One region of the Idiomarina sp. PL1-037 genome, then DNA from elsewhere that is predicted to be linked to it. Evidence: predicted binding sites of a transcription regulator. Region 1 holds the regulator's gene; each other region holds the start of a gene.

Region 1 (7,919 bases):
CGATGACTGCATGCACCAGCGTTGGCAACAGGCTTATGGGTAAATTATCAACGCAATAAAAGCCTAAGTCTTCCAGTACGCGCAGAGCAATTGTCTTACCTGATCCGGAACGACCACTAACAATGATCAGTTGCATGGCGACTGTTCACCTTCGCCCACAAATAATTGATATAACGCTTTGTCAGAATCTGCATGGCGCAGTGCGCGGGTGCAGTCTTTGTCATTCATTCTTCTGGCCACAGTGGCCAATGTTTGTAAATGGTTCTCGTGCTCTGACTCCGGCACCAGAAGCGCGAAGATAATATCGACAGGCTGGTTGTCAATAGAATCGAACTCGATAGGTTCGTCTAGGGTCAATAATACCGCCACCGGATGATTTGCATTAGGTAAACGGCCATGAGGAATTGCGATACCTAAGCCAATTCCCGTACTGCCTAAACGTTCACGGTTTAACAGGCTCTCAAAAATGTCATGACGGGTAATGCCAGACAGCTTAGGGGCTACGATTTGACTAATGGTTTCAAGTAGTCTTTTTTTACTTGCGCCCTCGACTGCACACTTGGTGCAGTCGGCGCTTAACAATTCACTCAGTTGCATGGATTAATGTTGTTTCATTTTCTCTTTGTGTTTAATCACCTGACGGTCCAGTTTATTAATTAAACCGTCGATGGCCGCGTACATATCTTCGTGCTTTGAATCGGCGAAAAGCTCACCGCCATTCACGTGCAGCGTAGCTTCCGCTTTTTGAATCGTTTTTTCAACGTTTAGGATGACGTGAACATTCGTTATATGGTCAAAATGTCTTTCCAGCTTGGCAAATTTTGTGTCCACGTAGTCACGCAGAGCTTCGGTAATATCGATGTGATGACCGGTCAAATTAATTTGCATAACGTCTTCCTTCTGCAGTTAACAAAGTTATAAAAGACTTTTGCGTTGGCTCGATGATGGAATGTTCAACGATTCCCGATACTTCGCAATTGTCCTTCTTGCTACTTGGATACCCTGTTCGGCTATCAGTTCAGCAATCTTACTGTCGCTTAATGGTTTACTGCGATTTTCAGCAGCGACCATCTTCTTAATTAAAGCACGTATTGCCGTGCTTGAACACTCACCACCGCCCTCTGTACTGACATGGCTTGAGAAAAAATATTTCAACTCAAATACACCACTTGGGCAGTGTAAGTATTTTTGTGTCGTTACGCGTGAAATCGTACTTTCATGCATATCGACAGTTTCAGCAACATCGTTCAGTACCATGGGCTTCATAGCCTCTTCACCATGCTCAAAAAAGCCTTGCTGGCGCTGTACTATGCAATTAGCCACCTTCAGCAGCGTATCATTCCTGCTCTCCAGGCTTTTTATGAACCAGCGAGCTTCTTGCGTATGGTTCTTTATGTACTGGCTGTCGGCTACTGACTTTGCCGCTTTACTTAAGGCGGCGTATTCTTCGTTCACTTTTAATTTAGGTACGCTGTCGGGGTTTAATTCGACCATCCAGCGACCATTTTTTTTAGTAACGGCCACGTCAGGAATAACATATTCAACAGGTTGCTGTGCAACTTGCTCGCCCGGATGCGGATGCAATTGTTGAATTAATCGCATAGTCTGGCGTAAATCGTCTTCCGATAACTTCAGTTTACGCTGAATAGTGCGAAAATCGCGACTGCCGAGTAAGTCCATATGTTCAGTCACTAAGCATAAAGCAACCTGCTTGTATTCAGTGTCGTCGCTCAGTTGCCGCAATTGAATGGCAAGGCACTCACTGACACTGCGAGCGCCGACACCAATTGGATCAAAATGCTGAATACGCTTTAGCACCATGCAAACTTCTTCTGCTTCTACTTCGGGCAGACGCACGGCTTCAATAATTTCATCAACATCGACCATTAGGTAGCCGTTGTCGTCTATGGCCTCGATAATGGCTTCCGCTATGGCGGTGTCTTCTTCTGAGAAATGAGAAAGTTGCATCTGCCAGAGTAGGTGATCCTGCAGAGATTCGCTGGTAGAGCCCTGGTAGACTTCAAAATCGCCGTCAAAGGATTTACCAGAGGAGGCTGCGCCGTTGGCAGGGGTATGACTGGAGTAGGTGTCGTCCCAACTGCTGTCGACCGGCAGTTCGTCAGGCATCTCCTGAGTTTTTATAACGTCGGATGTTTCCCGCTGACTGTCGTCCCTTTCCTCAATGTTGCGGGTTTCAGACTGGTCGGCGTCGTTACTTGTTTCACCTTCAACCTCCAGCAATGGATTACTGTCTAACGCATCCTGAATTTCTGACTGAAGATCGAGCGAGGAAAGCTGCAGCAGGCGGATAGCCTGTTGAAGTTGTGGCGTCATGGTCAGCTGCTGACCAATTTTTAGCTGCAGACTTTGCTTCATAATGACTGTCCCGGTATCACGTTATAGGGTGAACTGCTCACCGAGGTAAACGTCTCTAACCTGTTGATTCGATAATATACTTTCCGCATCGCCGCTTGCAATAAGCTCGCCATGACTGACAATATAAGCGTGTTCACAAACAGACAATGTTTCGCGAACATTGTGGTCAGTAATCAGTACACCAATACCACGTTGTTTCAAATGTTCAACAATCTTTTTAATATCAATAACCGAAATGGGATCCACCCCGGCAAAAGGCTCATCCAGCAAAATAAATGTAGGTTCCGCTGCCAGGGCACGGGCAATTTCGACCCGACGGCGTTCACCACCTGACAGGCTCATGCCCTGACTGTTTGCTATGTGCCCAATATGAAACTCTTCGAGCAAAGCATCAAGTTGCTCTTCACGTTCGTTGGTTGATAGTTCTTTACGAGTTTCCAGAATAGCCATCAGATTATCGCGCACGGTTAACTTCCGAAAAATGGAAGCCTCCTGCGGCAAATAGCCAATACCTCTGCGTGCCCGCTCATGCATTGGCAGCAAGGTAAGGTCATTGTCGTCCAGTAAAATTTGACCTTTATCGCTATTAACCAAACCGACAATCATATAGAAGGTTGTGGTTTTGCCTGCGCCGTTGGGGCCCAGCAAACCAATAATCTGTCCTTGACTGACTTCCAGACTGACGTCTTTGACGACTTGTCGGCTTTTGTAGCTTTTGGCTAAATGTTTGACTCGTAAAGTTGCCATATTAAGGATTCTCGTTATTTTTTTCGTCGGTGTCAGTTTTTGGTTTTGGCGTGAAAATAGTGATAACACGGCTGTCTTCTTCGCCTGAGCTGCTTGCCGTTACCGTTTGCTTATCCAAATCATAGGTAATTAAACTGCCGCTGGAGCTACTGCTGCCTTGAGATATGCGTGCGTCGCCTTTCAGTTCCAGTCGTTGTTCCGACTGAAAGTAGGTTATTTTTTTCGCTTCTGCGTTAATTTCATTGCCATCTTCCAGCGTCTGGCTGTAAGTCGCAGGAGTACCTTCTGCAATAAAAATGTCTGCTTGTTTGGCGCTCTCGCTGGCGGACGCTTCTAATCTGTCTGCGCGAATTAATAGGCTGCCCTGGCGAATAATAACGTTATCCGTCAAAACCAGACGATTATTTTTAATATCAAGCTCTTCTTTACTCGACTCTACTTCCATTGGCTGACTAAAGTCAGACTTACCCTGAGCCATAACCGCTGACGGTATTAAGGCAACCAGGATGAGTTTACTCAGCAGGCTGGAAAATCGTTTTAACATGTCTTTTTAGCTCCATTCGTTCAGCTTTCAGGTCCGCAGTCATGCCGTTACCCCGAATTAATAGTCGGGGTCCGTGAATGCTTACCGGATGTTCAGTGCTCATTGACTCACTTTTCAAATCAATAATCAGGTACTCGGTTAACACTTGTTTGATGCGAGTATCCGGCTCTAAAGCAAGGATTTCAACATCGTGCTCCAAAATCAGGGTTTGGTCGTCGTAGAAAGTCCCTTGCTCGGCACTGACCTCCCAAAGCTCTTCGCCTTGCTCAGAAAATACCGTGTAAACCGGGTGTTTAAGTTCGGTCAGACCAATTTGGTTATAGTGAGACATCTTCTCAGATTTGATCTTGTGAGCCAGTAAACCGTCACTTTCGAAAATACGCGTTTCCAGACCAAAAGCGGTAAAGTCGGGCTGCATCGTACGTGTTGTAGCCGTGTTGCTACCGTCAGCGTCATCGCTAAAAGGGCGCCAGACAAGCAATAGTCCGGCACCGAATAATAAAATGAGAATGACAGTAACGCGTTGACTCACACACTGGCTCCTGTCGCCAGGTGCAGTTGCCCTTGACTGAGCATGATTAAATCACAGATTTCGCGCACGGCACCATGTCCGCCATGACAACGTGAAATATAATCGGCCTGCTGTTGCACCGATGCGTGAGCGTCCTGGACTGCAATACCCAGACCCGCAGCTTTAATTAAAGCTAAATCGGGAGTGTCGTCGCCAACATAAGCCACTTGCGCTGCGCTAAGGCCTAACTTTGTCAGTAGCTCATCGAAAGCGGCTGTTTTATCGTTCTGTCCCTGATAAATAAAGCCAACATCTAAGTGCTCCATGCGATGTTCAACAATGCGTGAGGTCCGCCCGGTAATGACCGCTGTTTCGACTCCTGATTTTTTCAGTGCTTTCATGCCAAAGCCATCCCGGGTGTGAAACGCTTTCAGTTCCTCACCATCGTTACCTAAATAAATGCGGCCGTCGGAGAACACTCCGTCCACGTCCAGCACTAGCAGCTTTATCTCGGAAAAGCGTTTAAACAGGCTTTTTTCAATGTCGCCGTACCAGGTGTTAATACATTCCATTAGAGCACTCCTGCCTGCAGTAAATCATGCATGTTCATTGCGCCACAAGGCTGCCCATCTTCGTTAGTAATAATGAGCCCATTTATTTTTCGGTCCTGCATGAGTTTTAATGCCTCAGCGGCCAGCATATCCTCGTTCGCAGTAATACAGGAGCGGGTCATAACTTCTGCTATCGGAGTCTTATGAACATCGATTCGGTTATCCAGAATGCGACGTAAGTCACCGTCTGTAAAAATGCCGGCAAGGCGCTGGTTTTCATCAACTATCGCGGTCATGCCCAGCCCTTTACGCGACATTTCCAGTAAGGCATCACTAATAATAGCGTCGGCCGGTATAGTCGGAACACGCTCGCCAGTGTGCATAACGTCATGTAGCCGCAGTAACAGGCGTTTACCCAGCGAGCCGCCGGGGTGTGATAGCGCAAAATCGTCGGCGGTAAAACCGCGGGCATTGAGCAGGGCAACCGCCATAGCATCGCCCATAACCAGCGTTGCTGTTGTAGAAGCCGTGGGTGCTAACCCAAGCGGACAGGCCTCTTGTTCAACTGCGATACAAACATGAGTATCAGCCAGCCGGGCTAGAGTAGAGCCGGGCTTGCCGGTCATTGAAATTAACGGTACGCCCAGACGCTTAATGACCGGAATAATGTTCAGCACTTCGGCTGTTTCGCCACTGTTCGATATCGCAATGACCACATCTTGAGCCGCAACCATGCCTAAGTCTCCATGGCTGGCTTCGCCCGGATGTACGAAAAATGCTGGTGTGCCGGTTGAGGCAAGTGTGGCTGCTATTTTTCCACCAATATGGCCGGATTTCCCCATGCCGGTGACAATAACGCGGCCTTTGCAGTTAAACAGGGTTTGGCAGGCGGCATCGAAATTCTCATCCAAATATTGATACAGACCTTCAATCGCCTTTTTTTCGATATCCAGTACTTGCTCGCCCAGTAGCCGAAAGTTCTGGGTGACTTGTTTCATTGTCATGCCTCTGGCGTTGCACTTTTGCCCTGTATAATACGTCATTCGGTACAACTCTGCCTACCGTACGCAAGTAAATCTTGTATTTTATTACAAAAATAATTACTATACCAACCAGACGGTTGATAAAGTAAGTGCAGGCAATAGTGAATACACCATGGTAGAGAAAAAAGGCGCAGGGCGACCCAGTAACAGAGATGTCATTCTGGATGCCGCTGATCAGTTGGTTGCTGCAGAGGGGGCAGGGCATCTGACGTTTGACGCCTTGAGCCAGACGACCGGCATCAGCAAAGGTGGTTTGCTTTATCATTTCAAGAGCAAAGACTGTTTGCTGCAGGCTATGTTAAAACGCCGCGTTGAACGCTACGAGGCACTTCGTGAGCAATATCATCACCAGTTTGCTAATGACCCAAAAGGCGAATTAAAAAGTATTTTACTGGCAGCGCTTGATACGGACGCTGAATGCGCCCGGTTAGGCAGTGGCATGTTGGCGGCCGCTGCGACTAACCCTGAGCTGTTAGGTCCGTTAAAAGAACATATAGCATTGACGCTGCAGCGGCTGGAACGTATTGCCGGAAGCAAAGTGGGCAAAACGCTGTTTTATGCGGTTCATGGTGCGCGTTTATTTGAACAACTCAACTTGTGTGACGCCTGCGTGCATGAGCGAGAAGAGTTTGCACAATATTTACTGAAGCTTGTCGACGAATTGACAGAAATAGAATCAATTCGCTGATAAAATTTGCAACACTTTTTCGGTATTGGATAATACCGACAGTCGTTAAAATTTAAGACTGGTAAACTCGTAACAGGAAACTGTCGTGACAAACTTGGTAGAACTTAAAGATCTGACTTTTGCTCATGGAAGTCATAGAGTCTATGACGGCCTGTCGTTAGATGTTCCGAAAGGCAAAATGGTTGCTGTCATGGGGCCTAGTGGCATTGGCAAAACAACACTGCTGCGCCTTATCGGTGGCCAGCTCAAGCCTGAAAGCGGCAGTATCAAAGTGGCCGGAGAGGAAGTCCCGCAGTTAAAACGCGAGGCCTTGTATCAGTTACGCAAGCGCATGAGCATGCTGTTTCAAAGTGGTGCGCTGTTCACTGATATGTCGGTTTACGAGAATGTCGCCTTTCCACTGCGCGAGCATACCGATTTACCCGAAGAAATTATTCGAAGTGTGGTTTTAATGAAGCTGGAGGCGGTGGGCCTGCGTGGCGCACGCCACCTTATGCCGTCAGAACTGTCAGGTGGTATGGCTCGTAGAGCCGCTCTGGCAAGGGCTATAGCTCTGGACCCCGACCTAATCTTGTACGATGAGCCTTTTGCCGGCCAGGATCCCATTTCTATGGCGGTCATTGTAAAGCTTATTAAATCTTTGAATGAATCTCTGGGTTTAACCTCTATTGTCGTATCGCACGACGTAAAGGAAGTGTTGTCGATTGCGGATTACGCTTATGTCATTGCTGACAAAAAAGTGGTTGGCAAGGGAACTCCGGATGAACTCCGTAATAATGACACGGCAATTATTAAGCAGTTTTTGAACGGAGCGCCCGACGGGCCTGTCGCGTTCCATTACTCAGATGACGATTTTACAACGGACTTATTAAGGGGCGAGGGATGATCCAGTTTATACGGTCTATCGGCCGCCAGGTACTGGATAGCCTGGCGGGCATTGGATATGCCTTAGCTATGCTCATGGGCGCCATTATTGGTAAGCCGCAACCCGCTAAGTCCTGGCCGCTCTTTATAAAACAAATGTATGTCGTCGGCGTACTGTCGATGCTTATTGTTATTGTCAGTGGCTTATTCATTGGGATGGTGTTGGGTTTACAGGGCTACACCATTCTCGTCGATTATGGCGCCGAGCAAAGTCTGGGGCCTATGGTTGCGCTGTCGTTATTGCGTGAGTTAGGGCCCGTCGTTACGGGGCTTCTATTTGCCGGGCGGGCGGGTTCTGCATTAACTGCGGAAATTGGCCTTATGAAAGCCACTGAGCAACTGTCCAGCCTGGAGATGATGGCAGTTGACCCTCTACGTCGTGTCATTGCCCCAAGGTTCTGGGCTGGTGTGGTTAGTATGCCACTGCTGGCGCTGATGTTCTCAGCCGTTGGTATTTACGGCGGTTATTTGGTCGGCTCTGGCTGGCTGGGTGTTGATGAGGGCGCTTTCTGGTCGGTCATGCAATCAGCCGTTG
Region 2 (7,919 bases), 470 kb from region 1:
TACCTTTTTCCATATTGCCGTTCGGCGGGTTAACTAATTTAATGCGGTCAATCACTTCCATCGCGTTTGCCGGAGCGCCCATCGGGCGTATCGAGATATTCCCGTTTGCTCCTATTACCAGGTTGTCTATGGGCATGGGAACAAATATGGGGCCGTTATTGCCGAGTACCGTCTGGCCTGTTGAGTTTTTTAACAAGCCATCAGTACCCACTTCGAGGCTGCCGTTGCGGGTATAACGTTCATTGCCAGTGCCATCGTCGACCGCAATCCAGCCCTGATCTTTAATGGCAACATCCATGTTCCGGCCGGTTGTTTGTATTGCTCCACTGGCAAAATTTTGCCCGGGGCTTTCCGTCATAGAAAAGACACGAGTCGGCAAACCTTCACCAAAGGCCTGCATTGCCCGCGCCTGTTGCAAGTCGCCTTTAAACGCCGTGGTATTGGCGTTCGCTAAGTTGTTGGCACGAACAGCGACAGCGTTCATGTTTTCTTTCGCGCCGCTCATCGCTACCCATAGCATCTTGTCCATAGCTGACCTCCAGCCAAAATTTTGTCATCTGGGTTAAGCAATGCAGATTTCATGCCAAAAACAAAAAAGACGCCCAAAGGCGTCTTTTTAATCGACAGATAAAAGCGATTAACGAATCTGAAGAATGGTCTGATTAATGGTGTTATTCACTTCAAGTGAACGCGAGTTCGCCTGGAAATTACGCTGGGCTGAAATTAAATCAACCAACTCTTTGGTCAGGTTAACGTTTGAGTTTTCAAGTGCTGACGCTTCGATTCCACCAAAGGTTCCAGTATTAGCTTCGCCAGAAAGCGGTTCTCCAGAGTCTATACTCTCGCGCCATTTAGTTCCGCCAATTTGCGTTAAGCCTTGTTCATTAGCAAAGCGAACAACTGCTACCTGGCCTAAATACTGAACATCACCATTTGAGTAAGTTGCTGCAATTAAACCTGACTTGTCGATATCAACGTTAGTTAATCGGCCTACAGTGCTACCGTCCTGATCCAGGTTAGTTACTTCAAAGTCTGAAGCGAACTGAGTCGGTGACGTTGTGCCGCTCAAATCCTGAAAGTTGAACTGAATAGTTTGAGCAGATGCACCATTGTTCAGGTAAGGATTACCTGCAGCATTATTGGCTGATAAATCTAAAGAACCAGGATCAAAAGTTGTTTGCCCAGCAGCTACGTTGGGTTCACCATTACCTAAAAACTCGACTTGTAGGCCTGTAAACCCATTAACAGAGTTCGTTGCAGACGGTGTCGCTGTCCCGGTTGGATCTAAATCAATCTCATCACCGTCGAATGTTGCATAAACATCCCACTGATTAGATGCACTGTCTCTTTTTACGTAGTACGTCGACAGCGTGTGGGATTCTCCAAGTGAGTCATAAACAGTTGCAGACGTTGAACTGTGATAAGTACTTGGTGTTTCCGGATCAAAGGGATTAGCCGTTCCATCAATGGGAGAGCGACGAGCATCTACGTTAAATGCAGTAAATACATTATCGGTACTCTGTGGCGCACCAGCCACATCCGGAATTCGGATAGGTTGCGTCGTTGCAAGTGCAACGGATGAATTCACGCCACTATTACGATCAACCTGATAGCCCTGCAGGTAATTCCCTTGGTTATCGACAATGAACTTATCATCGTTCAATTTAAAAGCACCTGACCGAGTGTAAGTCAGATCACGAGAGCCAAGACCGTCTGTTGTCGCAAAAAAACCGTTACCACTAATGGCCATATCCAGCGAGTTGTCAGTGAAGTCCAGAGTACCCTGGCTGAACTGCTGAGCGACTGACGATGTCAAAACACCATCACCCACTTTGGTATTGCCTGCATTAAAAATGCTGCTGGCATAAACGTCCGCAAATTCTGCCCGAGACTGTTTGAAGCCCGTTGTTTTAACGTTTGAAATATTATTCGCGGTCGTATCCAGATCTTTTTGCGATGCATTGATACCGCTAAGTGCAATATTAAATGACATAAGTCACCTCATCTGTTAACTAATTTCAGAGACATCAGACAGTTTGATGCCGCCTAATCCTTTAAGATTCAAAACCACACCGCGGTCACCGCCGGTGCTGACACTTTGCACGCGAGCGTGCATCTGTATGGGCAGTTCTTCAGTTTGACCACCCACACTGGCATTCACTGAGAATGAGTAGTTTCCGGCTGGAGCTTCCTCGCCGTTGGACATTTTCCCGTCCCACTCAAACTCTTTGGTACCCTGAGCCATATCACCCATATTAATGGTACGAACTACTGCACCAGTGCCATCTTTAATACTAATTTTCACGTTCTGAGCCGTTTGGGGCGTGGCTATCATACCGGTGACTCCGGCTCCTGATTCCAGATTAGCCTGATCAGTCGGAACCAGCACTTTACGCCCAACCATGGTTGAAGCCTGCAGGGCCTGGTTTGAGGTCATATCATTTGCGAACTGATCAAAACGGTCCGACAAGCCGCTGATGCCTTCCGCCATAGTAAAACTGGTCATTTGAGCAATCATTTGATCGTTCTCGACCGGTTTAGACGGGTCTTGCATATTCAGCTGTTCCGTTAGCAGCTTGAAAAAGTCTTCCTGCTCCAGCTTTCCCTGCTCATCCGGATCAGCATATTCAGCACCTTCGTCTTTCTTCCACTTCATGCTGTCGATGAGTGAGTTATTGCTTACGCCTTCCATTTGTTATCTCCTGCTTACCCTTGACCCAGACGCAATAAACGTTGTGTCATTGTTTTGGCAGTGTCCGCTACCTGCACGTTTGTCTGGTAGGAACGCGAAGCCGAAATCATGTTTGCCATTTCTTCCATGGTGTTGACATTGGGACGGTAGATGTAACCGCTTTCGTCAGCCATGGGATGATTTGGCGCATACTCAATTTGCAGCGGGTCTTGGCTTTCCACGATACCCAGTACTTTGACACCCGCTTCCTGGCCTGCCTGAGTCTGATTCGTCAGACTATTACCACGATAGTCACCTTTAGCGTCGGCTAAAGCCGTTGCGAAAACCGGGTTTCTGGCCCGGTAGGTTTCATCAACACTGCTGCTGATTGAGTTAGCGTTTGCCAGGTTACTGGCCGTTGTATTCAGTCGTACTGACTGAGCACTCATAGCCGAACCCGACACATTAAAAATGTTAAACAGACTCATGACTTATTATCTCCCTTGTCCGCCCAGGGCTTTCTTCACACCGCTGATGCGGCCATCAAGAAAGTTCATGGTCATTTCATACTCCAACGCATTTTGTGCATACAAGTTTTGTTCCAACTGCACATCAACGGTGTTGCCGTCGCCGGTATCCGGTTGCGTAGGTACGCGGAACTTTTCAGTTCCCTGAGGTTGTATTTCAACGCTGAAATGCTTTTCGTGAGTACGCGCCATTTTGTGGTTTTCCATACCGCGCTGCGCTTGCTGTAAAGCTTGCTGGAAGTCCAGGCCTTTCGCTTTGTAGCCGGGGGTGTCGGCATTGGCGATGTTATTGGCAATAAGCTCCGCGCGCTGAGTACGTACACCCAACGTGTGTTGCTGTATTCCCATAAGTTTGTCCATGGAAAGTGCCATATTTTTGTCTCCACAGTGTTCGATAGTGAAGACAATGCAGGAAGTGTGCCAATTTAAGGAGGGATTATTGCTTTTTTAGGCGAACATTTCCTGCAGGAAACTATTTTCTTCGGTAAATTATGCCTGGCTGGCAGCGGATCATTTCAAAATCGTCAGTAAGTCCTGAAATTGATTCGGATGCACCGAGGAAAAGATAGCCACCGGGGTTAAGCGATTGCCGGAATTGGGCAATAATTTTCCGCTTTACTTCCGGGGCAAAGTAGATAAGGACATTTCGGCAAAAAATCACATCGAACTTGCCCAGCAAAGAATAGCTGTCCAGCAAGTTTAAGTGACGAAAATGAATGAACTGTTTAAGCTCGTCTTTTACTCTCATGGAGCCGGCTTTACTTTCGGCGTCCGTAAAAAACTTCTTTCTACGCTCAGCCGACAAACCACGCGCAAGAGCAAGACTATCGTATTCACCAATTGCACATTGCTCGAGCACCTTATTAGAAATGTCGGTTGCCGTTACTTTTATGCCAGCTCTTAGCCCGCCCGGATTCTTCGCCTTATACTCTAAGTACGTCATGGCAATAGAATAAGGTTCTTGCCCGGAGGAACAGGCTGCGGACCAAATTTTTAAAGGCCCGGTGTGGTTTTTATATTCAGGAAGAATACGGTCGTTCAAAATTTCGAACGGGTAAGTGTCACGAAACCACAAGGTTTCGTTGGTTGTCATGGCATCAATAACCGCTGCCCGTAAAGCCCGCTCACTTAGCTTCATTGAGCGTTTTACAAGCTCCGCCAGCGAGTCGACATTGAACCGGCCCATTAAAGGGCTCAAACGACTCTTCACCAGATACAGTTTGCTTTCACCCAATACGATACCGCATTGATGTTCAAGGAACTGACGAAATTCCTGATATTCCGATAAACTTAATTCGCGATCTATCACGTTATATAAACAACTTCCGTTTCAGTTTCATTCGTTTCGTAACCTGACGTTTACGTCAGGTCTAACATCGCACCTGATGCAGTGGCACCAGGCTACGCAATAACTTCTGTATTCAGCCATTTTTGTACGGCGGTCGCCAGCTCATCCGGATGAAATTTTGCAATAAAATCATCCGCGCCGACTTTCTTAACCATAGCCTGATTAAACACACCACTCAATGATGTATGTAAAATAACATGAATATCGCGTAAATTCGGGTCTGCTTTTAGCTCAGCGGTCAGAGTGTAACCGTCCATAATCGGCATTTCCACGTCCGACACCAAAACAGGCACATGAGGGTGAACCGAGCCCCCCACTTCCTTAGCTTTTTCTTTTAAGTAGTCTAATGCTTCTTTACCGTTCTTTTTGACTTCGAGCGTAATACCCAAAGACTGCAATGCACGTTTTATTTGGTTACGGGCAACCGAGGAGTCATCCGTTATTAAAATGGTCAAATCTTCTTTTTTCACATTAATGGCTGCATTAGCAACTTCTTCGCTGACGTCCGTATTCGCAGGCATAATATCTGCCAGAATGCGTTCTACATCGATAATTTCAACCAACTCGTCATCAATCTTTGTCACTGCCGTCAGGTAGGCGTCTCTGCCAGTACCTTTAGGCGGTGGCATGACACTTTCCCAGTTAATGTTGATAATGCGATCAACGCCTTCAACCAAAAAGCCCTGAATGGTTCGGTTATATTCAGATATAATGACAAAACGGTTCTGAATATCGGTTAGCGCCCGCCCCCCTGTCGCCATACTCAAATCTATAATAGATATTGCCTGTCCGCGAATGTGCGCAATACCTCGAACAAGCGGGTTTCGGTTAGGCATTGCAGTCAGCCTGGGGCATGGCAATACTTCACGTACTTTAAATACGTTAATGCCAAAGCGCTGTTTACCGTTTAAATGGAATAGCAAAAGCTCCAACCGGTTTTGCCCTACCATTTGCGTACGTTGATTCACTGAATCGAGAATGCTAGCCATTATTCACTCCTGTTATGTGGCAGGCTACTTCTACTTCGGCACGGTATTTGCTTACATCTATATTAACCATACTGAAACCATCGAACTGCCGAACTTTTGACGTTATACCGTTTTTTTCGGCACTCGACCAGATAACCTTAACGGATAACATCAGGTATTTTTATGATAGTACGTAAATCGCTGCTGATCAGTTCGATTTTTTTTATAGTTTGTAGCTTTAATTCCGTTAATGCAGAAACCAAAGTCTCGGAAGACAGCCTGCGCTTTAATTACAAAGCGCTACAGGAGCTGGCTCATAATTATGTAGAACAGCGGGTTTCTGCGCCGGATAACGGTCGTGTGGAGGTGGTTGCCAATAACCTCGACCCGCGAATGGCTCCCAAAATTTGTGCGCAGCAACCAAAAGTCGGTCTGGCAACTAATGCTAACCTCGACAGCTATACCACCATTGAAATTGAATGCGTCGGTAAAGCCAACTGGCGCACCTATGTGCCCGTACGAATTTATCGCTATAAAAATGTAGTTACCGCGGCCTCACCTATGGCGCCAGGTCAAATGATAAGCGAAAGTGATTTAGTTTTTTCTGAAGTTGACCTAAATCGGGTTCGCTCAAACGTATTTACTGACATGACAGCTTTAGTGGGAGCCCGCATTAAAAAGCGCATTACTGCAGGTCAGGCAATAAGTGCCAGCGATACATGTCTTGTATGTGAAGGGCAAAGCGTTACAATAGTTGCCCAAGATAAAACGTTGCGAATTACTGCAGCAGGAAAAGCTCTGGCTGATGGTCTCAAAGGTGAGTCGGTTGTTGTTGAAAACGCACGGTCGAACAAATCAATACAAGCGGTTGTCACAGGACTAAACGAAGTGACTGTCAATTTATAATGTTTTATAAAATTGCCGAAATTTTTATTTAAGTTTTTGCAGGCTTGGTCGATAAGTAACCGAGACATATTATCTAGCGAGGCTAAAAACCATGTCAATTAACATTAACAATGCCGGGCTGAAAAATGCCAACATTGATAGCAAGTCAAGTAACCGTCAAGTACAGAGCGATGCTCCGGCGAAGCCTGCTTCGGTTTCGCAAAAAGGTGGTGACGCTGTTTCATTAACCAGCGAAGCGCAACAACTGAGTGGCTTACAGGAAAAAGCAATGAACAGCAGCGGCATTGACCAAGCCAAAGTTGACAAAATTAAAGCCGACATTGAAAGCGGCTCGTACAAAATTAACGTTGAACAACTGGCCAATAAACTGGCTCAGTTTGAGTCTGACATGTTCAGTAACGGCAGCAACGAATAATGACCGTGTTGGCGCCTGTTAACGATATATTACAGGATATGGCAGACTCGCTGGAAAACCTTGCGTTGCTTCAGCAGCGTGAGCTTAATGCCATTGTCGAGCGCCAACACGCCGATGTTAATGCTCTTACCGACGCCAAAGAAAAAGCGCTAGTCCATATTAGTGAACTCGACCAGCAGTTGGCTCAACACCCGGACAACGACCAGTTAAAAGATGACCCGGACTTAGCTGAAGCGGTTGCCACCATTGAGGCTGCTCTTTCTGACATTCAGCATCAAAGTCAGGTTAATGAACGCGTGGTTCAGTCAACACTGAACAGTATCGATCAGTTAAAACAAACCATTTTACAGTCCGCACGAAAAGACACTCTTACCTATAACAGCAAAGGTAAAATACGCTAAAGATTTTTCCAGCCCAGCCGTTATAACCATAAGTACTTTGTTCAATCAGAGGTCGTTATGGCTAAGCATTTACTCTCTTTCGCTCTACTTGCATCCGCATTGTTATTAAGTGGCTGTAGTGCGTACAACAAAATTGTGTACGATCAAAAGCACGTTGAATGGGACACTCAGACACCAAGTGAATTTCCGGTGCTGAATGCGGTTGGTTACGCCCCTATTGAAACCCAGCAAGGCGAAAATGCACAGCTAAAAGACTTAAACGCCATGCGCGCCTCCAAGTTAGCCGCTTACCGCGAGCTTGCCGAACAAGTGTATGGTCAACGTATTGCCGGTGGTAGCTCCGTTGAAGACTGGATCTTAAACCAAGACAGTTTCCAGGCTTCAGTTGACGGTGTTATTCGTGGCGCAGAAGTGGTTAAGACCTATACCGTGGGCGACTACTATGCAACGGAGTTACGCCTTGACTTTGAAAAGGTTCACCGCTTGTATCAAAGCACCAACCGTCAGCAGAAAGTGAAACGCGTCGTCTATTATTAAGCCCCACTTTATATTGAGCTAAACATGGCAGGGTTTTTGCAGGTAATTCCGATGGTAAAGTAACGACTAAAAACTGACACTAGGGATGCATTAACACCATGAACTGGAAAACCCTGCTACTCATCACCTCTGTTTTCTTTATTGCT
Region 3 (7,919 bases), 190 kb from region 1:
CCGCCCAGGCAGAGGCGTTGCCTAAGGTCAGCAACACACCTCCGTCCTGTACCCACTGTTGGATCTTCTCAACGGTTTTGTCGTTAAATACGCCGGAGTATGCGCCTTGCGGTAATATCAAAACATCCAGACCATTAAGATCATTTTGCAATAACTGCATGGTACGAATAGCTGTTACCGGGTACCCCATCTGTCGTTCAATCACAAAGCGGGTATGCCCGGCACTGTAGGGGCTAACCGGCTCATCCCAGGCAATAGCTATGTTCGGTGCTTCAAGTTTGCTTACGTTATGCGAACCAAAGTTAGGACCTTCAGTCATCCAGCTTGTATCAACGCCTTCAACGGTTGCGCCTGACGCCTCAGCGAGCTTTTGTAATTTGGCCTGAAAGTCATCGGAGTTGTCAGCGCGGGTTAAAATCAATGAGCCACTAGGGAATTCACCGGCACTCTCGTGGGTGAAGGCTAATTCGCTTTGGCGAATTTCCAGCCCTTCGCGCAACGCAGCAGTAAGAAAACGTCCTGCGTTCATGTCACCCCAGCGAACCAAAAAAGCCACTTTGGCGTCCGGGTTAGTCACTTTGCCAGGCTCAATACGACCTTCTTCTACAAAGGCTGTGGCGACGTCAGGTAAATCATCACAGGTGTGGCTGTCGACATTGAACATTAACGGCAGTGACCAGCCGGTTACGTCGTAAATTTGATCCGGCAGGTTATTGTTACGGCGCTGCTCCTGCTCTGCCAGAAAGTCATCCGCCATATCCACCTGTTTATCCATTAAGGTACGTATCATGCGGTGTGCGGGCTGTGCCATATCAATGATATAAGCGCCAGCTTCATAATCAGTACCGCACACGTCAAACGCCTTTTCCGCCATCTTCACTTCCGCGCCCTGTTCAACGAGTAATGAGGCCAGTTTACGTGCGGCAGCCGGGTCATCCTGGGCGGGCAGAATAATAGAACGGACATCACCGTCTTCGCCTGCTTCGACCGCTGACTTGCGGTACTCCCAGAACTTCTGCAATAAGGCTTCGCGGCGTTCGGAAACTGTCTGAATAGTCGAGATAGACGCTATAAAATGCTGCTGAACACCGTCGGCGTAGGTCAGTACGTCACCGTCTGCACGGTCAAATAAATGCCCGCGCGCCGAAGCCATTTCGTAGGTCATTGCTACCGAGCCCTGATACAGCGGCCAACTGGCACCGTACCCCGGATAAAAAGCATCGAAAATTTCGCGGGTAAAATAATCAAAGCCCTTTTCGTCGAACCACTGGCCGTTATTTTTACCAATCCAGTTCAGCGTTTCGCGTTGTGACTCGGTAATCAGTGGGTTATATGGACGAGCCTCGGGTGTGAAATAGTAAGTGGAGTCGCCACCCATTTCGTGCAGGTCAACAAACACCAGCGGATAGTATTTTAGTAAGGCATCAATTTGTCCGCTAATTTCGGGCTGAGTCAGCGCAATCCAGTCACGGTTCATATCAAACAGATAATGGTTCGTGCGCCCGTTTGGCCAGGGCTCGTTGTGCTCCGCACTGCGGCGATCGCCAGAGTGCTCAAGCCCAACACTCATGTAGTAACGATCCACGAAGCGGGCACGTCCGTCCGGGTTTTGCAGTGGATCAATAAACACCATGGTGTTATCTAACCAGCGTTGGGTCTGCTCACGCTGGTCATGCAGTAAATGATAGGCCGTCATCATTGCCGCTTCAGGGGAAGAAATTTCATTGCCGTGAACTCCATAGGACAGCCAGATGCTACCGGGCAATTCGTCAATTAACTGCTCAGCTTCGTCACTATCAGTTTTACGTGGGTCGGCTAAGGCCTGCATGCCCTGCATAAAGCTGTCAAAGTCGGCTATGTTCTTTTCACCGGAGATAACCGCGTAATAAAGCGTACGCCCTTCCCAGCTTTTACCGTACTCAAGCAACTTTACTTGTTTGGGGTAAGCCTGCTGCAATGCTTCAAAATAGCGGCTCATATCCGCCGGGCTGGTAATTTTGGTGCCCATGGGGTAACCCAAAACCTGCTCTACGGTGACTTCTGAATTACTGTAGTTCGCTTCGGGGAGTAACGAACTCTCGCCCGAGAGTTGTTGTGCTTGAGTCGGCATGACTAACCATGAGGCGGCTATCAGCGCCGCAAATTTGAGACTGCGCATCTTCATTCCTGTTGTTTTATGCACTTTTTAACTGTGCTTAGGGTTTCTTTTTATGCCTCTCTAATGTAAAAGCTTGAACAAGGGAAGTGAAGCTCAATTTAGGCACTATGAATAAAAAGACTCAATTAACCACGCTGCTGGCGGCTATAGCCACAACGCTAATTTTGGCAGGATGCCAAATAACACCTGATAACGTAAAACGCGTGGTCAATTCCGGCGTGCTTAGCGGTAACGACCCAACCGCTGTGGTGGAATCTATGGCGCGTGAGCGTTTGCACAGCTATCGCAGCAACCCGCAACAGCTTATTAGCGACATTGAGGATTTACGCGAGGCCTTGCGCGACTTGCGCGCCGTTGCTGAAGCCATTTGGGGCGATGAGGAAAACACAGTTCCCAGTGAGAAGAAGTACGTTAAATACAGCGATAACTTTCATGCCAAAGCCGTTGTCGATTTTGAGCAGGGCCTGCTGACAGTTGCGACATTGCATGACAGCAATGATCCGGCCAAAACCCGGGAACAACTCAAAGCCGCTATTGTGCGTACGTTGTTAACGCCAACCGACCTCACCGCGGTTGATATTTTTACCGATAAAGAGCCTGAGCAAACGGGAAAACCGTTTTTGCGCGGGCAAGTTGTTGACCAGGACAATGTGGTCGTCGAATACGAATGGCGGGCGAATCGCTTTGCCGAGTATTTGGTGAAAAACCAGCTGCGCACCCGGCGCGCTAAAAACAATCAGGTGTATGAGGTTCAAATTGCTTTAGTCGACGAACACCAGGAGTTGCGCAAACACCAGTATGCCGACTACGTTATAGCCGCAGCGCGACGCTATAACCTTGAGCCTGAGCTTATTTATGCCATTATTGAAACCGAAAGTAGCTTTAATCCTTATGCGGTGAGCCACGCTAACGCTTACGGCTTAATGCAGGTAGTGGCATCGACCGCCGGACGTGACGTGTTTGAGCGTGTTCGTAAAATTCCCGGACAGCCCACGTCTCAACAATTGTTCGATCCGGCTCAGAACATTGATATTGGCAGTGCCTATTTGCACATTTTGAACACCCAGTACCTAAAAGGTGTGCAACATCCGCGCAGTCGCGAATACGCAATTGTTTCAGCGTACAACGGTGGCGCAGGTAATGTGCTGAAAACCTTTTCCTCCAACCGCAGCAACGCAGTTCAAATTATAAACCGAAGTCAGCCCGGCATTGTTTACCGGGACTTAACGTCTAAGCATCCGTTGTCGGAGAGCCGCCGATATTTAGAAAAAGTGATGTACTTTAAGCAGGGTTACTGACACGAACCACAACAAAAGTCTTTACCGTGCTCAGGTGGCGATGCTTTCTTTTCGACAAAAAGCAGGTTGTTTTCCAGGTGAATATGCTCGTGCAAGTCATCCTGCAGCTCTTTTAAGCCTTTATAAAGAGCTGTCCAGGTACCACAGGCGCCTTCCGGCAACGTTAAGTTGTTGGTCAGTTCATCAATTCTATTAAGCTCCCCCTCATGCTGAACGTGTTCGCTTTCCATTACTGAAATTGGCCCGCCCGGATAAACACCACGTGACAGCAAAGGAAACAGAATTTGCTCTTCTTTTGTCATGTGGCTTTCCAGCTCCTGCATCAGATTATCCAGGTGTTCAGTCAGACCAACCGGGGCTTCGGGGTGATCACCATGAACGGCTTCAACGCGCATGGCCAATTGCTTTAACTCAGGAAGCTGTTCGCGATGGCGCTGATGAAAACGCAGATAAATATGCTCTATCAAATGCTTGGGTGAAGCGTCCTGCCATTGTTGCTCGGCAGTCTGTAAACGGTCATCGAAAGTACTCATGGGTCACTCCTGTTTGCTAAATAAAGTTTCTTACTCCAGTAAGGATTGCAACAAACAGGCCAGCTCCTACCCCGTTAGGATTATTGACTCTCCGGGGTGCCGCGGTACTATCAACCCAACCAAGAAGGGTATTTTTAACCTGGGCAGTCAATTTAACCATGTTGCAAGAAAGTCTATTAGCAGACCTGCTTACCGAGCAGCCTGCAGCGGTCCGTTTACAAAATTTGGTCAACACCTTGCGCAGCCACTTCAACTGCGGTGCAGTGGTTTTATTGAAGCTGGATAATGAAGTGCTGCAACCGGTTGCTATTCAGGGGCTGGTACGCGAAGCTCTGGGCCGCCGCTTTGTTGTGGCACAGCATCCCCGGTTAGCGGCATTGCTGGCTTCTCGCAACCCAGTGCGGTTTGAGCACGACTCTTCATTACCAGACCCCTACGACGGACTGCTCGCTGAGCAGCCAGGTAATGCGCTACCCGTTCACGACTGCATGGGTATGAGTTTGTATCTGGAAAATAAGTGCTGGGGTGTACTGACCTTAGACGCACTGCAACCCGGCACATTTACCGACAACTCAATGATTGAACTGCAAAAGTTTAGCTTGTTCGTTGAGACCGCCGTTCGCATTGGTCAGCTGGAGCAAAACGTCAGGGCTCTGCGACAAGGCCAGCAGCGCACTATGCCAAAATCCGGAACCACAGAAAGAAACGAGTCGGAAATTATCGGGCACAGCAACGCCATTGAAAGTGTGCTCAAAGAACTGCGGGTAGTTGCCAGTGCCGATTTACCCGTGTTGCTGCTGGGCGAGACCGGTGTCGGTAAAGAGCTGTTTGCCCGTGAACTGCACTTGCTCTCACAGCGCAGCGACAAACCCCTTATTTATGTAAATTGCGCGGCTCTGCCCGAGTCACTTGCAGAAAGCGAGCTTTTTGGACACGTAAAAGGGGCGTTTTCCGGCGCAACCAGCGACCGTTCAGGACGCTTTGAAGTGGCGCACGGCGGTACGCTGTTTCTGGATGAAGTTGGCGAGCTGCCACTATCCATACAGGCTAAATTGTTGCGAGTACTGCAAAACGGTGAAATTCAGCGTTTAGGCTCTGACAAATACCGAAAAGTAGATGTTCGCCTTATAGCCGCCACCAACCGAAATCTGCGCCAGCAAGTCAGTAATGAAACTTTCCGCGCCGATTTATACCACCGCCTTTCGGTTTATCCTTTGCCAATTCCGCCATTACGTGAGCGCGGTGACGATGTGTCTATTCTGGCCGGACATTTTCTCGAGCTAAACCGGGCTCGTCTGGGGTTGCGGGCTTTGCGCTTATCGCCGGAGGCTGAGCTTGCCATACAGCAATACCAGTGGCCGGGTAATGTGCGTGAACTGGAACATGTTATAAGCCGGGCCGCTATTAAGCTGCTTAGCCACGGTGTGGAAAAAACCGATATTGCCACCATTGAACCCGACATGCTGGATCTGGATGTGCAACTGCCTTTGTCAGCCACCACCGACTCTGGAAAAAACTCCGCAGGAACCAGCTTACCTCCGGCTAACGTGTCGATGAAAGAAGCGGTAAATTATACTCAGCGTAAGATGATAGAAGCGGCTTTGAGCCGTCATAACAACAGCTGGAGTCAGGCCGCTAAAGACCTGCAGCTGGATGCCAGTAACCTGCACAAAATGGCCAGCCGATTAGGAATGAAGTCGTGACGCGGGAGCTGTTAATTCGGTTATTGTGGCGCGCTCTGGCGCTATTTTTTGTATTGCTTGGACTTATTGGCATTGCCCTGCCGGTAATGCCCACAGTACCTTTTCTCATTGCTGCATTGTGGGCTGCTAGCAAAGGCTGGCCCCGGCTTGAAGCCTGGCTGCTTAACCACCCTAAATACGGCCCGGACATAAAAGCCTGGCGCGAACACCGGGTCATTAAACGCCGCTCTAAGATAATCGCCTTAGTCATGATGGCAACCGGGTACCTGGTGCTATGGTTATTTGTTCCGCAGGTTCCGGTGTGGTTAAAAGCAATTGTCGGGGTTGTTCTGGTTGTGGTCGGGTGCTGGCTGGCTACGCGCCCCGACCACTCTCCGCAAGAGACTTAACCTGGGTTACCGTCGGCGCGGGGGGTTGTCAGAACCTTAAAATAAACCACCACATAAATACCATAAGCCATTGTCCAGGCTATAGCGCTAAACATTAACCACTGGCTGGCTAAATCAGGAGCCAGCCAGATTAAGAAGACCCGAGTTAATGCGGCTATTAATACCAGTAAAAATGCGCCGTTCATTATCAGTTTGGGTTGCAACGGACGCCCACTATGGCCTAGCGAAACGCGCGCTATCATGCTGAGGATCATATTCCCCATAGCTCCGGCGGTTAAGGCATGCAGCGCAACACTCTGAGTCAGGTCAAAGCCCGCGTAACGCAATGCAAATAAGGCCAGCCCAACCGGAATAAACCAGTAAGCTAAATGCAATGACCAAAGCAGCGGTACTCTCCAGGTTATCCAGATTTTCCAGCGCGCAACTCTTACACCGGTAGCCACCGCTGAAACACCAAATAAAACGACCATTATCTGGTTAGGTAACAGCGTGTGCAGATTCAGAAAGTGCACAGCAAAGATAAGCCACAAGCTGCCTAAGGCGATGCGATCAAGCCAGACAATTGGCGTTACTTTGGGCGTTTGAGTACCGTTGGCAGTAAACATTGGCAGCACTCGTCCGCCAATAATAGCCATTAACAAGGTCACCAGAAATACTGCGTTGTAAGCACCAAGCACCTGAATATGATAGTGACCAAAGTGTAAGCCGTAGTGCATAAGCAAGTTGCACACCGTCAGCAACAGCAAAATGGGCACAAAGAATAAATTCCGGGTCTGATTTACTTTTAACACCATACGCCCGAACAGCAACGCGGCAACAGGTAAGAGACTGACATCCATGGCTGCAACCAACCACCAGGGCAGTTCACCGCCCAACAGCAACATTAGCCTGGCGGCTGCCCATAAAACGGTCAGGATAAGCAGAGTCTTGCCATGTGGTGCCCTAAGTCCGGTCCAGTTCTGCACCGCAGTTAATAAAAAACCCAGGACTATGGCAATAACAAAGCCAAATATCATTTCATGGCTGTGCCAGAACATAATGTTGCCGTATACAGGCAAACTGAGCTTTCCACCAAGTGCTAACCCCCACAGCAGCATCGCTATGGCGCTAAACCCAGCCCCTAAAAGGAACAGTGGCCGAAACGCCTGCCGCAGAATAGGAGTTAACTGCTCTTCTTTTTGTCTGTCTGTGATTTGCATCACTGTCACCGCTTATTAATAAAAGATACATTTTTAATATACCTTTTATTTTGACGAAGATCGACGCTCTACCACTAAAAGTCAGTTAATACCTATTTAGAGATTCTAGCCTGTCGCTAAACCCGCCAGTTGTAACCAATAGCCATTGTTCTCTTTGCTTGTCAGGGTCACGGGGTGTTCCCCATTGATATTACTGCGAAAGCGTTGTAGCCAATCGAAAGTTCCCTCAGGTTGCGGACTAATGCGCACAATATCGACCAGGCCATTCATACCCGGTAACTGGTTTATCAGGTTATAACGGGTACCCGATTGCGTCTGAATACCATTAAGCACAAACACCTGCTGACCTTCCTGGCTTTTCACCTCACGGCCTTCCGGGTACTTTATGCAACACAGCTCGCACTGATCTTTCGGGCGGTTCTCCGAGCGGGCAGTAAAGCAGCGACCAGACCAGGCCAAAGGTATATGACCAAAGGAGAAAACTTCCACGTCAAAGCAGTCCCTCACGGTGTCGATAAGGTTGTGCTGTAAAACGTCCTGCAGCCAGTCGCGGGAAAGTTCAAACGGAACCACCCAGCGAGTCATGCCCATATCAATGAGACGGCGCAGGCTCTGGTGATTATAAATATTAATGGCCGG

The links. Region 1 encodes sigma-54, which starts transcription at its own class of promoters, with help from an activator protein. Its sites were predicted from a motif close to GTTGGCACGNNNNTNGNNT; they were not measured.
Region 2: a site for sigma-54 is predicted at 5,570-5,588, ahead of flgA (flagellar basal body P-ring formation chaperone FlgA). Genes of this name have one in related genera too.
Region 3: a site for sigma-54 is predicted at 4,035-4,053, ahead of U0358_RS01105 (hemerythrin domain-containing protein). Genes of this name have one in related genera too.

What each region holds. Positions count from the first base shown of each region.
Region 1 covers NZ_CP139873.1:439,968-447,886, forward strand. The annotation lists gene rapZ (RNase adapter RapZ) at 1-136, opposite strand, end outside; gene ptsN (PTS IIA-like nitrogen regulatory protein PtsN) at 127-597, opposite strand; gene hpf (ribosome hibernation promoting factor) at 601-888, opposite strand; gene U0358_RS02090 (RNA polymerase factor sigma-54) at 916-2,376, opposite strand; gene lptB (LPS export ABC transporter ATP-binding protein) at 2,398-3,123, opposite strand; gene lptA (lipopolysaccharide transport periplasmic protein LptA) at 3,125-3,667, opposite strand; gene lptC (LPS export ABC transporter periplasmic protein LptC) at 3,636-4,199, opposite strand; gene kdsC (3-deoxy-manno-octulosonate-8-phosphatase KdsC) at 4,196-4,750, opposite strand; gene U0358_RS02115 (KpsF/GutQ family sugar-phosphate isomerase) at 4,750-5,727, opposite strand; gene U0358_RS02120 (TetR/AcrR family transcriptional regulator) at 5,885-6,460, shown strand; gene U0358_RS02125 (ATP-binding cassette domain-containing protein) at 6,546-7,346, shown strand; gene mlaE (lipid asymmetry maintenance ABC transporter permease subunit MlaE) at 7,346-7,919, shown strand, end outside.
Region 2 covers NZ_CP139873.1:913,076-920,994, reverse strand. The annotation lists gene U0358_RS04155 (flagellar basal body rod protein FlgF) at 1-529, opposite strand, end outside; gene flgE (flagellar hook protein FlgE) at 638-1,993, opposite strand; gene flgD (flagellar hook assembly protein FlgD) at 2,009-2,692, opposite strand; gene flgC (flagellar basal body rod protein FlgC) at 2,707-3,159, opposite strand; gene flgB (flagellar basal body rod protein FlgB) at 3,166-3,570, opposite strand; gene U0358_RS04130 (CheR family methyltransferase) at 3,671-4,507, opposite strand; gene U0358_RS04125 (chemotaxis protein CheV) at 4,600-5,535, opposite strand; gene flgA (flagellar basal body P-ring formation chaperone FlgA) at 5,698-6,420, shown strand; gene flgM (flagellar biosynthesis anti-sigma factor FlgM) at 6,512-6,835, shown strand; gene flgN (flagellar export chaperone FlgN) at 6,835-7,236, shown strand; gene U0358_RS04105 (LPP20 family lipoprotein) at 7,294-7,773, shown strand; gene U0358_RS04100 (flagellar assembly protein FlgT) at 7,872-7,919, shown strand, end outside.
Region 3 covers NZ_CP139873.1:248,729-256,647, reverse strand. The annotation lists gene U0358_RS01115 (M14 family zinc carboxypeptidase) at 1-2,158, opposite strand, end outside; gene U0358_RS01110 (murein transglycosylase domain-containing protein) at 2,245-3,456, shown strand; gene U0358_RS01105 (hemerythrin domain-containing protein) at 3,450-3,989, opposite strand; gene norR (nitric oxide reductase transcriptional regulator NorR) at 4,148-5,692, shown strand; gene U0358_RS01095 (YbaN family protein) at 5,689-6,081, shown strand; gene U0358_RS01090 (NnrS family protein) at 6,078-7,280, opposite strand; gene U0358_RS01085 (U32 family peptidase) at 7,386-7,919, opposite strand, start outside.